One region of the Streptomyces sp. NPDC006487 genome, then DNA from elsewhere that is predicted to be linked to it. Evidence: riboswitches for the same ligand, from Rfam matches in the RefSeq annotation. Region 1 holds a riboswitch; the other holds the start of a gene.
What was found. Region 1 has a riboswitch for S-adenosylmethionine ahead of thrC (threonine synthase). Riboswitches for the same ligand answer to the same signal wherever they lie in the genome.

Region 1 (7,650 bases):
TCGGCCGAGCTGAAGACCTTCCTGCACGCGCTGCCCAACGCGCGGCTCTACCCGGTGGGCAAGAAGTCCTGGGCGGCCGTGAGCGAGGATGTCAAGAAGAACATCGGTAAGACCGTGCAGCCGGGCGGACAGCCCGCGAAGACCCTGGCGGATCTCACGGAGATGGCGCGCAAGGCGGACGCCCGCTGATCCGCGCCGGACGCGCGCCGGTCCGGGCGCAGGCCGGTCCGGGCCGCCGAGCGGGGGCTGTCGTAGCCGTCGTGGCTGTCGTAGGGCGGAGTTAATCTGGCCGTATGACGGACGCGGACGAGAGGCCGCCGGCCGGGCTGAGCGCCGACGAGGCGGCCGTACTGGCCTACGAGGGACGCACCTGGCCCGGGCCGGGCGCCAAGGAGCGGGCCATAAGGGAAGGACTGGGGATGCCCCCGGTCCGGTACTACCAGCTGCTCAACGCGCTGATGGACGACCCCAGGGCGCTCCAGCACGCGCCGGGCACCGTGAACCGTCTGCGGCGCATCCGCGAGGCCCAGCGGGCGAGACGGTAGCGGCGGGGCTGTGGCCGGGATGTACGGGCCGTGGCGGATCCGTGGCGGGTCGTGGCCGGAGCCGTGGCCCGCGCCATAGCCGTGGCCCGGCCGGGCCGTTAGGGTCGAGCGTATGGGGAGCCATCCGCACGATCTGCCGATGCCCGTCACCACCGCCGGACGCGAGGGACTCGAAGCCCTCCTCCGTGCACCGCGCCGCTCCGTCGTCGCCCTCGACTTCGACGGCACCCTCGCCGACATCGTCCCCGACCCCGACCAGGCACGAGCCCACCCCGGAGCCGTTCCCGCGCTCGCCGCGCTCGCCCCCGAGGTCGGCTCCATCGCCGTCGTCACCGGTCGGCCGGCCGGGGTCGCCGTCCGCTACGGGGGCTTCGCCGGGGTCCCGGGACTCGAACACCTGGTGGTGCTCGGGCACTACGGGGCCGAGCGCTGGGACGCCGTGAGCGGCATCGTGCACGCTCCGGCCGAGCATCCGGGGGTGGCGGCGGTCCGGGCGGAGCTGCCCGGGTTCCTGGACGCGATCGGTGCGTGGCGCGGTACCTGGATCGAGGAGAAGGGCCAGGCGCTGGCCGTCCACACCCGCCGCGCGGCCGACCCGGAAGCGGCCTTCGCGGCCCTGCGCGAGCCCCTGGCGGGGCTGGCGGCCCGGCACGGCCTGATGGTCGAACCGGGCCGGGCCGTACTGGAGCTGCGGCCGCCGGGGATGGACAAGGGAGTCGCCCTCACGGAATACCTCGCGGAGGTGGGGGCGGAGGCCGTGCTCTACGCCGGGGACGACCTGGGGGACCTCGCGGCGTACTCGGCGGTGGAGAAGCTGCGGGCCGGGGGGATGCCGGGGCTGCTGCTGTGCAGTGGCTCCGCGGAGGTTCCGGAGCTCGCCGCCCGCGCGGACCTGACGCTGTCCGGTCCGTCGGAGGTCGTCGCCTTCCTGGCGGCGTTGGCCGGGGCGGTGCGTGCCTAGGTTTTGACGCCTGCCTGCGTGCCTGCGTGCCCGGTGGGCGGGTGCGGCTCGGCGCGGCCCTGCGGGGCCGTCCCCTACCCGCCCTTCCACCGTTCCCCGGGGCTCCGCCCCGGACCCCGCGCCTCAAACGCCGGCGGGGCTGGATTGCCCCAGAGCCCGCGCCTCGAACGCCGGCGGGGCTGGATTGCCCCAGAGCCCGCGCCTCGAACGCCGGCGGGGCTGGATTGCCCCAGCCCCGCGCGGCGGCCCGGTCAGGCGCGGAGGGCGTCCAGCTGGGAGTTGAGCCATTGGGCGGGCGGGAGGGCCGTCGCCGCCGCGGCCAGGCGCTTCGTACGGTCCGCCCGCTCCGCCGCCGGCATGGAGAGGGCCGCGTGCAAGGCCTCCGCCGTCGCCGTCACGTCGTACGGGTTCACCGTCAGCGCATCCGCCCGGAGCTCCTCGTACGCCCCCGCCCCGGTGGACAGCACCAGCGCGCACCCCGCCTCCGACACCACCGGGATCTCCTTCGCGACGAGGTTCATGCCGTCCCGCACGGGATTGACCAGTGCCACGTCGGCCAGCCGGTACGCCGCCAGCGACCGCGCGAAGTCGTCCTCGACCGAGACCAGGACCGGCTGCCAGCCGGCCGTGCCGAACTCCGCGTTGATCGAGGCCGCCAGCTCCCGCACCGACTCGGTGTACTCCCGGTAGACGGTCAGGTCCTGCCGGGACGGGTACGCGGAGGCCAGGTGGACCACCCGCTCCCGCCACTCGGGGTGCGTGACCAGCAGCTCCCGGTACGCCAGCAGCCCCCGCAGGATGTTCTTCGACAGCTCCGTCCGGTCCACCCGGACGATCGTCTTCAGCCCGCCGACCTCCGCCCGCAGCGCCGCCAGCTTGTCGTCCACCTCGGGCCGGTGCGCGAGCGCGCGCAGCTCGTCCCCGTCCACGCCGAGGGGGTAGTGCGCCACCGCGGCGAACCGCTTCTCCTCGTACTTCTGAACGTCCGCGAGCAGCTTGCGGTGCCATACTCCGGGCTTCCCGTCCCGGGGAAAGTAGGGGTCCGCGATGCCGCTCGTGTCATCGAAGTGTGCGCCGGCGATGAAGTTGTGGGCCCACTCCCACGTGTGGAAGCCGAGCCTGTCCGCCCCGAGCATCCCCCACAGCAGCTGGCTCCGGATGTCCGCCGGGAGCATCTCCAGGAACTCCCGCGAGGCCCACGGCGTGTGCGTGAAGTGCCCGATCCGCAGGTCCGGGCGGAGCTCCCGGAGCATTCCGGGGGCGAGGGCCAGGTGGTAGTCCTGGATCAGGACCGTCGCCCCCTCGGCCGCCTCCTGCGCCAGCGCCGCCGCGAAGGCCTCGTTGTAGGTGACGTACGAGCCCCACTGCCGCCGGAACTCCGCGTCGAAGACCGGCTCGCGCGGGATCTCGTACAGGTGGTGGTGGAGGAACCACAGCACCGAGTTCGCGATGCCGTTGTACGCGCCGTCGTAGACCTCCGGGTCGATGGGCAGCATCCGTACGCCCGGCTCGCGGACCCCGCGCCGTACCGCCTCCCGGTCCGCGTCGGACAGGGCCGCGCAGACCCACAGCGCCCCCGGCTGCTGCGCGAGGGCGGTGGAGAGGCCGGAGACGAGACCGCCCCCGCCGCGTCGGGCACTGAGCGTTCCGTCGTCGGCGAGGGCGTACGAGAGGGGGCCGCGATTCGCGGCGACGAGCACCTGGGAAGCCATGCGGCGAACCTAGCCCGCCCCGCCTCCGGTCAAACGTCGCCGCCCGCGTGTGCGCCCGACCGAGAGGAAGACCACACCTCGAGGCCGGTGCCTTCACGCCACGCGACGGCGCGCGTACTCCTCGATGTCGAGCATCGGGGGCCGCTCCTCGGTGTCCACGGCGTAGGTGTGCGGTACGAACCCCTCCGGGCCCCGCTCGAACTGCGTCAGCTCCGGGCGTACGAGGTGCCCGCGCGCGAGCCTGGCCTGCGCCGTGCGGTAGATCGCCGCGGCCATCCGCCCCAGCGCCTGGCCGTCCTGGTGGCGGTGCAGCCGTACGCCCACGTCCACCTGGGCCAGCGCGTCCAGCCCGGCCGTGTGCAGCGCGTCCACCAGCAGGCCCAGCTCGACTCCGTAGCCCACGGGGAACGGCAGCCGCTCCAGCAGCTCGCGGCGTACGGCGTACTCGCCGCCCAGCGGCTGGACGAAGCCGGCCAGCTGCGGCCAGTGGAGGTTGAGCAGCGGACGGGCCACCAGCTCCGTGACCCGGCCGCCCTGCCCGTTGGCCTTGGCGGAGGCCGGGCCGGCCGGGTCGCCGAACTCCTGGCCGAGGGGCCGGTCGTACATGGCCTTGACGAACCGCACGTCCGGATCGGTCAGCAGCGGGCCGACGATCCCCGAGACGAAGTCGGCCGAGAAATCGCGCAGGTCCGCGTCCACGAAGCAGACGATGTCGCCGCTCGTGACGAGCAGCGAGCGCCACAGCACCTCGCCCTTGCCGGGCAGCGCCGGGATCCGCCGCAGGACCTCGTCGCGGTGCACCACCCGGGCCCCGGCCTTGGCCGCGACCTCGGCGGTGCGGTCCGTGGAGCCCGAGTCGATCACGACGAGCTCGTCCACCAGGGGCACCGGCAGGCCCTCGATCAGATCGCGCCGGATCACCTCGACGATCTCGCCGACCGTCGCCTCCTCGTTCAGCGCCGGCAGCACCACGCTCACCGTGGTGCCCGCTGCCCGCTTGGCCGAAAGCAGCTGGCCGAGCGGTCGGTCGGCGGCTGACCAGGAGCGGTCTGCCAACCAGCGCTCCACCTCTTCCAGCACCTTCAGCACTCCCTGGTTCATCATCGGGTTCATCAGTGGTTTGGACCGAATTGTGATCCATCTCGCGGTTCGGACGGCTGTCTCAACCACCCGGGCCTTCGGTTACAGTCTTGAACAACGCGAAGGTCCACCGCATGCCGGGGGTCCCCGCGTACAAACGCACCGGCGCGCCACAGAGCGCGTGTGCCGGTGCCATACCGCTCATCCAGAGGGGCAGAGGGACACGGCCCGTTGAAGCCCCGGCAACCCTCCAGTCGGTTCTCGCGATCGCGCACACCAGCGCCGCCAGCGAGGTCCCCGGCTAGGGAAGGTGCCAATTCCGTCTCATGGCGAAGTGCGCCATGGGGAAGATGAGGAGAAAGGGCCTCGCCATCATGGCTGCACAGTCTGTCGCAACCTCTGCCGAAACCGTTGAAACCAGCGCTTCCGGCACCTCTGTCGATCTCGGTCCCGCCACCGGCCTTTCCTGTCGTGAGTGCGGTACCCGCTTCGAGCTCGGCCCGATCTTCGCCTGCGCCGAGTGCTTCGGACCGCTCGAAGTCGCCTACGAGCTGCCGCTGGGCGACCCGGAAGCCCTGCGCGCCGCCATCGAGGCCGGCCCCAACAACATCTGGCGCTACGCGCCGCTGCTGCCCGTCCCGGCGGACGTGGCCTCCAAGCCGAGCCTGAACCCCGGCTTCACCAAGCTCGTGGACGCGGCCAACCTGGCCAAGGAGCTCGGCGTCACCGGCAAGCTGTACGTCAAGGACGACTCCGGCAACCCGACGCACTCCTTCAAGGACCGCGTCGTGGCCATCGCCGTCGAGGCCGCCCGCGCCTTCGGCTTCACCACCCTCTCCTGCTCCTCCACCGGCAACCTGGCCGGCGCCGTCGGCGCCGCGGCCGCCCGCGCCGGCTTCCGCTCCTGCGTGTTCATCCCGCACGACCTGGAGCAGGGCAAGGTCGTCATGGCCGGTGTCTACGGTGGCGACCTCGTCGGCATCGAGGGCAACTACGACGACGTCAACCGCTTCTGCTCCGAGCTCATCGGCGACCCGCTGGGCGAGGGCTGGGGCTTCGTCAACGTCAACCTGCGCCCGTACTACGGCGAGGGCTCCAAGACCCTGGCGTACGAGATCTGCGAGCAGCTCGGCTGGCAGCTGCCCGACCAGATCGTCATCCCGATCGCCTCCGGCTCGCAGCTCACGAAGATCGACAAGGGTCTGCAGGAGCTGATCAAGCTCGGCCTCGTCGAGGACAAGCCGTACAAGATCTTCGGTGCCCAGGCCGAGGGCTGCTCGCCCGTCTCGACCGCCTTCAAGGCCGGTCACGAGGTGGTCCGCCCGCAGAAGCCGAACACCATCGCCAAGTCGCTGGCCATCGGCAACCCGGCGGACGGCCCGTACGTCCTGGACATCGCGCGCCGTACCGGCGGCTTCGTCGAGGACGTCAACGACGAGCAGGTCGTCGAGGCCATCAAGCTCCTCGCCCAGACCGAGGGCATCTTCGCCGAGACCGCGGGCGGCGTGACCGTCGGCGTGACGAAGAAGCTCATCGAGAACGGGCAGCTCGACCCCGCGCTGACCACCGTGGTCCTGAACACCGGTGACGGCCTCAAGACCCTGGAGGCGGTGGCCGAAGGTGGTGGCCAGACCGCCACCATCCGCCCGAGCCTGGACGCGTTCCGCGCCGCCAACCTGGCCTGATCCTCTTCTCCCTGCACACCGGAAAGGCAGTAGCGCCATGAGCGTCAACGTCCGCATCCCCACCATCCTGCGCACCTACACCGGCGGCCAGGCCGAGGTCCCCGCCGAGGGCGCGACCCTCGAAGAGGTCATCCGGTCCCTGGAGGCCAGCCACCCCGGCATCGCCGCGCGCGTCCTGGACGACCAGGGCAAGCTGCGCCGCTTCGTCAACGTCTACGTGAACGACGACGACGTGCGCTTCGAGGGCGGGCTGCAGACCTCCACCCCGGACGGCGCCGGCATCTCGATCATTCCCGCCGTCGCGGGCGGCTGCTGAGCCCTCGTACGGCTTGCGCGAGACCTCGTAGAAACTGAATTGCCCCCTCCGTTACCAAACGGAGGGGGCAATTCTGCTGGGTTGGGCGCGGTAGAGTTGGGGAAGTCCCCTCCGCTGTTCTTGCCCGCCGCATATGAGCGGGCCGCGAGAGGGTTGACATTGAGTCAACATGCAAGTGCGCTATGGGTCCTTGGCGTGGTTTGTCCGGCCCGAGTTGCCCTGGAATATTCCGAGTTTTCACCCTATTTCAATCTTTTACTGTGTCCAGAATTCTCGTCGGAATGACCTGTTGCAGACAGCAGCGGTGCGGATACATTCAGCCCCGGTCGAGGCGTTCCGGCGCAAGTTCTGACCCGGGACCGCGAAGTGCGGTCCTGCGCAAGGGCCAGTAATAGGGGAGTTAGGCATGGCTCAGGGCACCGTCAAGTGGTTCAACGCGGAGAAGGGCTACGGCTTCATCGCGGTCGACGGTGGTGCGGATGTGTTCGTCCACTACAGCGCCATCCAGATGGACGGGTACCGCACCCTTGAAGAGGGTCAGCGGGTCGAGTTCGAGATCTCGCAGGGCCAGAAGGGTCCGCAGGCGGACATGGTCAAGCTCGCCGCCGGCTAGTCCGACCGCGATCGACCACCGACACGTACGGGCCACGCACAGCGGCCGCGTGCGACGGCACAACGGCATATGTACGAGGGGCCCACATCCTGGACACGGGATGCGGGCCCCTCGTGCGTGGCGGCTCCGGCACCCTTGGCGCGCCCGGCTGTTCATCCCGGGTTGCCCGAAGCCGCTTGCACTCGAGGGGGTCGAGTGCTAATCATTGGCGTTAGCACTCTCCTGGTGAGAGTGCTACCTATACGAGGACCGGGTCAGTGAGGCCCACGGGGTCCGGCGGGAAGAAACCGCCGGGCACGCAGGCCGTCCGTCGCGGGCGCGGGCGCGGTCCGGGAGCAATCCACCGCTGTCCGGGAGGACCACTTCAGATGGCCAAGATCATTGCGTTCAACGAGGAGGCCCGGCGCGGTCTCGAGCGAGGCATGAACCAGCTCGCCGACGCCGTCAAGGTCACCCTTGGCCCCAAGGGTCGCAACGTCGTCCTTGAGAAGAAGTGGGGCGCCCCCACGATCACCAACGATGGTGTCTCCATCGCCAAGGAGATCGAGCTCGAGGACCCGTACGAGAAGATCGGCGCCGAGCTGGTCAAGGAAGTCGCCAAGAAGACGGACGACGTCGCCGGCGACGGTACGACCACCGCCACCGTTCTCGCCCAGGCGCTCGTCCGCGAGGGCCTGCGCAACGTGGCCGCCGGTGCGAACCCGATGGCCCTCAAGCGCGGTATCGAGAAGGCCGTCG
Region 2 (7,650 bases), on a different contig from region 1:
CCGCGGAGGGCTCCTGCGGGAGGCCGGGAGCCGCACCGGCGGGTGTGCCCGACATGAGAGCCGCCGCTCCCGCCGCCGCGGCGGTGAGGACGGTGACCTTGGTGTTCCGGTCGAGGGCGCTGGGCCCGGACCGGCGATGGGACGCCACGTGAAACCGCTCCCTCCTGCTGAGCGGGACCCGGGTCCGCCCTCCGTGGACGGCCGTGTGCCGGGGTTCCGCGCTGGCAGACAGTAGCCGCGCGGGAGGGCACCGGCCAACGACCTCCGGCGGGCACGCACAGTGACGCCCCGTCGGAGACGCAGGTCACCGGCGGGGCGTGTGGTCGGAGCGGGGCCTCGGAATTCGCCCGGATGGGCGGTGTGCGGCGCGTCCGCTCGGCCCCCGGGCGGAGGCACCGGGGGCTCGGGGGCGTCAGCCCACGCGAACGCCGAACTGGAACGGCATGTTGTCGATCGATTCGTACTTGACGCCGCTGCGCGGGTTCGAGGCGTGGAGCACCGTGTTGCCGCCCGCGTACAGGCCGACGTGGTGCAGGTCGCCGTAGAAGAACACCAGGTCGCCCGGCTGGAGCTGGCTCCTGCCGATCCGGGTGCCGTCGTTGATCTGCGTGAACGTGGTGCGCGATATGGACACGTTCGCCTGCTTGTACGCCCACTGGGTCAGGCCCGAGCAGTCGAACGAGTTGGGCCCTTCGTGCCCGGATATGTACGCGCTGCCGATCTTGGTCTTGGCGGCCGCGAGGGCGGCGCCGGCACGGCCGGAGGGCTTCACGTTGCCGAGATCGGGGGCGCGTCCCTCGGCGCCGCGGCTGGCGCGGGAGTCGTCGTCCTTGATCTGCTGCCGCTCCTGGGCGGTCAGGGAGTTGAGGAGGGCCTGGGCCTCGGCGAGCTTGTCCGAGGAAGCCTTCTTCTTCTCACCGAGCTCCTTGCGGGTGGCCTCGAGGTCGGTGAGCTTGCCCGCGGCCTCCTGGCGCTGCTGCGCGAGGGTGCGCTGCTTGGCCTGGATCTTCTGGACCGCTTCGACCTGCTGACCGCTCAGCTGCTCCAGGGTGGAGGCCTTGTCGAGGTAGTTGTCCGGGTCGGCCGAGAGGAAGAGCGCGAGGGACTGGTCGATGCCGCCGCTGCGGTACTGGGCGCTGGCCATCGAACCGAGCGTGCCGCGCAGCGCGTTGAGGTCCGCCTGACCGCGGGCGACCTGGTCCTGGAGCTGCCCGATCTCGGTCTCGAGCTTGTCCTGGCGCTCCTGGGCCCCGTTGAACTTCTCGGTGGCCTGCTCCGCCTCTTCGTAGAGGGCGTCGACCTTCGCCTTGACCTCGTCCTTGTTCGGCTTGGCGGGGGCGGCGTGAGCGGCCTGCCCCGAGAGGACCACGGCGGCTGCCGCGGTGACGCCGAGCACGGTCGTGCGCATGCGGGTCGGCTGCTTGGGTCGACGGTGGGACGCCACGAAGGCGATCTCCTTCTTCCTAGAGCCGCCGAAGGACGCAATCCGTCCTAGAGACTCAGCGACACCTTCGCTGCCACCCCGAATGAGTGAACTACCGCACGAAGGTTTGACTGACCCTAGTGACCCATCTGTGATCAGTTCAAATCCTGTCGGCAAAAAACTCGCCGTGCGACCAGGTTCTTTACCTACAGCGCACGCTCTGTGTCGATGACTTGACGGTACGTTCCCGTGAGGCCCTGCCAATTCCGGCATTGGGCCCACCAGTTACGAAACGCGCGAAAGCCGCTTCAGCAACAAGGCGGACGCCACCGGCCGCGCTCCGGCCTTGGCCACCCCGTCGGCGACCTCGCGGTCGGTGGAGACCACCACCACCGGACGGCCCGCCGGTTCGGCGCGCACCAGCTGGCGGATCAGCTCGTCCGCCGTCACCCCGGCCTTGGAGAACAGCACCCGCACCCCGCGCGGCGGCGCGAGCAGCACGGGGGCGGCCAGCTCCGCCCCGTCGAAGACACAGGTCATCTCGGCGCCCGTCTGCGCGGCGAGCATCGACAGCCCGCCCAGCAGCCGCAGTCGCTGCTTCTCCAGCGGCATCGTCGGGTAGCCGGTCTTGGTGACGTTGTAGCCGTCGACCACCAGATGGGCCTGCGGCAGCGCCAGCAGCTGGTCCAGCAGCGCCGGGTCCGTCTCCGACAGGGCGCGCGCCGCGATGTCCTTCGGGGTCATCCGGCCCGGCTCCACGGCCTCCACCGTGTCGGCGGGCCGCGTGGAGACCGGCGGCAGCGCAAGCTCCCGGCGCAGTCCCGCGGCCGCGTCCAGCACGGTGTCCAGGAGCAGCCGCAGCCGCATGTCCTCGATGCTGCGCCCCTCGCGGGTGGCCCGGCGCGAGGTCTCCAGCGCCGATTCCACCTCTGCGAGGCGGGACTTGAGCCGCCGGCTCTCGCTCTCCGCGGTGGTCACCCGGGCGGCCGCCTCGGCGCGGATGCCGTCGACCTCCGCGTTGATCTTGCGCAGGGCGGCGTCGCCCCGCTTGACGTCGCTGAGGGCGCTGCGCAGCTTGCGCTGAAGCGATTCCGCTTCCTTGCGCGCCGCTTCCAGCTCGGCCCGCACCTGGTCGACACCCGTGCGCTGCAGTTCCCGTACGTGGGCCAGCTCCTCGCGGAGCCGCTCCATCTCGCGGCGGGCCTCCTCGTCGACCCGCTCGGCGTCGGCGCGCTGCGCCTCCTCGCCCGCGGCGGCGACCAGCTTGACCCAGCCGGCCGGCCGCAGGACGTACGCGGCGGCCGCGACGTCCAGCGGATCGGCGGCGGCGGGCGGCGCGCCCGACTCCAGCGCGGAGGCCAGGTCGGCCTGCGCCTCGCGGAGCTTCTCCGCGACCCGGCCCCGGAAGACGGGGTCGCTCTCCACGGCCGTGGCCATGGCGTTGCCCGCGAACTTGGCGCGCCGGGTCGGGGTGAAACGGGCGTACTGGCGCAACTGCGCCGGGAGGTCCGCGACCGTCAGCCCGCCGAAGGCGTCGGAGACGAGTGCGACGACCCGGCGCCGCACGCCTTCCGGCAGCGGGCGGTCGAGCACCTCCGCGGCGTCGCCGGCCGCGTCGGCCGGCTCAGCGCCGCTTGCTGGCTCCACAATCCGTCACCCCTACCGTCATTCACCTGTGGGCGGGACTCGTCAGGAGTCCGCGCCCGGCCTGTCGACGAGCTCGATCTGGTCCACCGCGTTGCACCAGCGACAGCGGACCGACTCGATGGTCTCATTGACCACCTCGCGCTCCTCGACCTTGGGCTCCCCGGCGAGGTCCAGGTGGACGTACTCCACTACCTTCGACGAACGGGTGACGTCGAAGCGCGTGAGGTTGCCGCACAGGGTGCAGCGCCACCGGGTGGTGTCGGTCGGCAGGGGAACCGTCATCAGGCCGCTCTCTCCTTCTATCGCTCACATGGAGCAAGCACGGCACCCTCCCGTGTCGTCACGGGTGGCGCGCGCGTGCGTGCGTAGCTCGTAACCCTACGGCCTGCCGCACCCGCTGGTGGGCCCGGCTGGGTCATGCTCGGTCGCATGATCGTAAGGTGGCAGGCCGTACGCGAGGCCGCCCGGGGCCCGGTGGTCACCCACGCGCTGATCGCCGGCTGCTGCGTGGTGTTCGTGCTGAGCCCGGCGTCGGGGCTGAACCCGGTCTACGGGACGGGCGATCAGCTGCTCGCCAACGGGACGGCGTACTTCCGGCGCTGGGGCGTGGTCCCGGACGAGCTGTTCACCGGCTCGGGCAGGGCGGCGCTCACCCCCCTCACGGCCCTGTTCGTGCACGGGAGCTGGCTGCACCTGCTGGGCAACATGCTCTTCCTCCACGTCTTCGGGGCGATGACGGAGCGGCGCATGGGCCGGGCCGGGTTCCTCTGCTTCTACGTCTGTACGGGCTACCTGGCCCTGGCGGCGTACGCGGCGGCCTACGCCTCCTCCGACCAGACCCTGGTCGGGGCCTCCGGGGCGATCTCCGCGGTCCTGGGCGCCTTCCTGTACCTCTTCCCCAAGGCGCGGGTGACGAGCCTGTTCCCGTTCCTGTTCTTCCTGCCGCTGCGCTTCCCCGCGTGGATCGTGCTGATGTTCTGGTTCGGGCTCCAGTGGCTGGCGGCGCACCGGGCGGCGAGCGGACCCGGAGTCGCCTATCTGGCCCACGTGGTGGGCTTCTCGGTGGGCTTCCTCTACGCGTGGGCCCGCTACCGGGGTGGGACTAGAGTGGGTCGACCAGTGACAGTAGGCGAGGGAGACAGCCAACCGTGATCACCGCACTCGTGCTCATCAAGACCAGCGTGGACCGGATCCCCGAGATCGCCGAGGCCATCGCCGCGCTGGACAGCGTCAGCGAGGTCTACTCGGTCACGGGTACGTACGACCTCATCGCCATGGTGCGGGTGTCCCGGCACGAGGACCTGGCCGACATCATCCCCGGCAGCATCAGCAAGATCCCGGGCGTGGAGGCGACGGACACGCACGTGGCGTTCCGCACGTACTCCCAGCACGACCTGGAAGCGGCCTTCGCGATCGGCCTCGACGCGTAGCGGCTTCAGAGCACGGGCAACGCCTCGCCCGGGCGGGCGGGGCGGCCCTCTTCCTGCCGGAAGAGACAGCCGCGCAGGTGGCCGGCGAGGTCCCCGTCGATGTGGGCGACGTACGCGCGGGCCCCGCCGGCGCTTCCCGCTCGTCCTCCCGGCGCGACACCGACCACTTCCGGTCCAGCGCCACGGCCCGCTCCCGCACGCGGGCCCGGTCGCGCCACCACCCGCGGATCAGCTCCGGGGTCCGGTGGTCGTCACCGTCCCGGGCCCGCGGCCGGTATCGGATCCCGGTGGGTCATGCCCCGAAGGCTCTCTCAGACGGCCGGGACGCAGCGGCCCTCTTCGGTGCGGTACTGCCACTTGGCGCCGTCCGCGACGAGCTCCTTGACCGCGCGGACGAAGCGGTCCACGTGCTCGTCGGGGGTGCCGGCGCCGAAGCTGACGCGGATCGCGTTCAGCGACCGCTCCCCCGGGGCCGCCTCCGGGGCTCCGCACTCGCCCTGGGCCTGCGGCTCGCTGCCGAGCAGCGTGCGGACCAGCGGGTGGGCGCAGAACAGGCCGTCGCGGACGCCGATGCCGTACTCGGCGGAGAGCGCGGCCGCGAAGTGCGAGCTGTTCCAGCCGTCGACGACGAAGGAGATGACGCCCACGCGCGGGGCGTCGTCGCCGAAGAGGGACAGGACGCGGACCGCCGGGACCTCGGCGAGGCCTTCGCGGACCTTGGCGATGAGGTGCTGCTCGCGGGCGACGAGGTTCTCGAAGCCTGCCTCGTTCAGCGCCTTGCAGGCGGAGGCGATGGAGTAGACACCGATGACGTTCGGGGAGCCGGCCTCGTGGCGGGCGGCGGTGGTGTGCCACTCGACGTCCACGCCGCCGTCCTCCCGGCGGGCCACCTTGCGGGAGGCGCCGCCGCCCGCGAGGTACGGCTCGGCCTCCTGCAGCCAGTCGGCGCGGCCGGCGAGCACGCCCGAGCCGAAGGGGGCGTAGAGCTTGTGTCCGGAGAAGGCGACCCAGTCCACGTCGAGGTCCTGGACCGAGACGGGGTGGTGCGGGGCCAGCTGGGCGGCGTCCAGGACGATGCGGGCGCCGTGGGCGTGCGCGGCGGCGGCGAGTTCCTTGACGGGCCACAGCTCGCCGGTGACGTTGGAGGCTCCGGTGACGCAGACCAGCGCGGGGCCGTAGGGGTCCCGGTCGGCCAGGGCGCGCTCCAGGGTGGCCACGGCCTCGTCCGGGGTGCGGGGGGCGTTGAGGTAGGTGACCTGGGCGTTCGTCCACGGGAGCAGCGAGGCGTGGTGCTCGGTCTCGAAGACGAAGACCTGGCAGCCGGCGGGGAGCACGGCGGCCAGCAGGTTGAGCGAGTCGGTGGTGGACCGGGTGAAGACCACCTGGTCGCAGGGGCGGCAGTCGAGGAACTCGGCGACCGTGACCCGGCTCTGCTCGAACAGGTCGGTGGAGAGCTGCGAGAGGTACCCGGCGCCGCGGTGGACGCTGCCGTAGTACGGGGCGTACGCGGCCACGTCGTCCCAGACCCGCTGGAGCGCGGGGGCGCTGGCCGCGTAGTCGAGGGCGGCGTAGGTGACCTCGCCGCCGGTGACGAGCGGCACGGTGACCTCGCGGCCGAGAACCGCCAGCGGCTCGGCACAGGCAGGGCCCTCGGCCGCGGAGGTGAGGGCGGCGGCAGTGGTGGTGGCGCCAGAGGCGAAGGACGCGGACAGGGTTGCGGACATGGCGGTATCTCCCGGCAGGCAGGTGTGAATGGCTTCGGTGTGCCCGTACGCGGATACGGCGCTGCGGCCGTTCGGGGTACGGGAGTGCCCCGGGAACGCGGATCGGCCGCCGCACACGGATGTGCTGCCGCAGGTGTGCTGCGGGTACGCGGAAGTGACCCTGTTCCGAGGGGTGAAGAAGGGGCGGAGTCGCCCTATCGCATTCGCTTGCTCACGGAAAACGCTCCTCGAGAGACCAGGACCCCTGGTGTTCGAGGGATCCGCGCTTGCCGTAGGCCTCACTGCCTACGACCTGGTCATCACCCGGGGCACCCCGCCACGGAAGGAGGGTTGCCGGACAGCAAGCCGGGGCCTAAACGCTGTCACTCGTGACCTGAGGAGCATCCTGCCACATGATCTTCCGAACGCAAGACCCCGGTCCACATGGCGGACCGGGGTCAGTGCCGGATCTTGGCCGGATCCCGTCGGAACGGTCAATCTTCCCGGCGGCTACGCGTTGCTCGCCGCCACCCAGCGGGCCAGCGCCTCCCGGGCCGCGCCCGAGTCCACCGACTCCGCCGCCCGTACGACACCGGCGGCGAGCTGCTCCTCCAGCGTGCCCGTGCCCGGGTCCAGGGCGACCAGGGCCGCCGCCGAGTTCAGCAGCACAGCGTCGCGCACGGGGCCGGTCTCGCCGGCCAGCAGGCGGCGGGCCACGTCGGCGTTGAACGAGGCGTCCGCCCCGGCCAGGGCGGAGACCGGGACCAGCGGGATGCCGATGTCGCGCGGGTCGAAGCCCTGCTCCCTGACCTCGCCGTCACGGACCCACCAGACCCGGGAGGTCGCCGTGGTGGTGAGCTCGTCGAGCCCGTCGTCACCGCGGAAGACCAGCGCCGAGGAGCCCCGCTCCGCCAGGACGCCCGCGACGATCGGGGCCACCCGCGCGTCGGCCACACCGGTGGCCTGCGCCCGGACCCGCGCCGGGTTGGTCAGCGGGCCGAGGAAGTTGAAGGTGGTCCGGATGCCCAGTTCCCGGCGGGCCGCCGCCACGTGCCGCAGCGCGGGGTGGAACTTGACGGCGAAGCAGAAGGTGATCCCGGCTTCCTCGGCCACCTCCACGACCCGCGCGGGGGTGAGGTCGAGGTTGACGCCCAGCTTCTCCAGGACGTCCGAGGAGCCGCTCGCGGAGGAAGCGGCCCGGTTGCCGTGCTTGACCACCTTGGCGCCCGTGCCGGCCACCACGACGGCCGACATCGTGGAGATGTTGACCGTCTTGGCCCCGTCGCCGCCGGTGCCGACGATGTCCACCGTCCGGCCCGGCACCTCGATCAGGTTGGCGTGTTCGTACATGGCGCGGACCAGGCCGTTGATCTCGGCCACGGTCTCCCCCTTGGCCCGCAGGGCGACGGCGAAGCCGGCGATCTGGGCGTCGGTGGCCTCCCCGCGC

Region 2: another riboswitch for S-adenosylmethionine. It lies ahead of ACFYM0_RS28375 (aminotransferase class V-fold PLP-dependent enzyme); the one in region 1 lies ahead of thrC (threonine synthase).

The regions. Positions count from the first base shown of each region.
Region 1 covers NZ_JBIAHN010000021.1:47,429-55,078, reverse strand. The annotation lists gene ACFYM0_RS32210 (extracellular solute-binding protein) at 1-189, shown strand, start outside; gene ACFYM0_RS32205 (DUF3263 domain-containing protein) at 294-545, shown strand; gene otsB (trehalose-phosphatase) at 658-1,506, shown strand; gene ACFYM0_RS32195 (trehalose-6-phosphate synthase) at 1,758-3,218, opposite strand; gene ACFYM0_RS32190 (glucosyl-3-phosphoglycerate synthase) at 3,312-4,298, opposite strand; SAM riboswitch class I at 4,497-4,655, shown strand; gene thrC (threonine synthase) at 4,673-5,983, shown strand; gene ACFYM0_RS32180 (MoaD/ThiS family protein) at 6,021-6,299, shown strand; gene ACFYM0_RS32175 (cold-shock protein) at 6,706-6,912, shown strand; gene groL (chaperonin GroEL) at 7,281-7,650, shown strand, end outside.
Region 2 covers NZ_JBIAHN010000017.1:29,274-36,923, forward strand. The annotation lists gene ACFYM0_RS28345 (NlpC/P60 family protein) at 1-148, opposite strand, end outside; gene ACFYM0_RS28350 (NlpC/P60 family protein) at 413-1,444, opposite strand; gene ACFYM0_RS28355 (NYN domain-containing protein) at 1,709-3,073, opposite strand; gene ACFYM0_RS28360 (hypothetical protein) at 3,113-3,352, opposite strand; gene ACFYM0_RS28365 (rhomboid family intramembrane serine protease) at 3,488-4,222, shown strand; gene ACFYM0_RS28370 (Lrp/AsnC family transcriptional regulator) at 4,219-4,500, shown strand; gene ACFYM0_RS28375 (aminotransferase class V-fold PLP-dependent enzyme) at 4,812-6,224, opposite strand; SAM riboswitch class IV at 6,482-6,598, opposite strand; gene trpD (anthranilate phosphoribosyltransferase) at 6,714-7,650, opposite strand, start outside.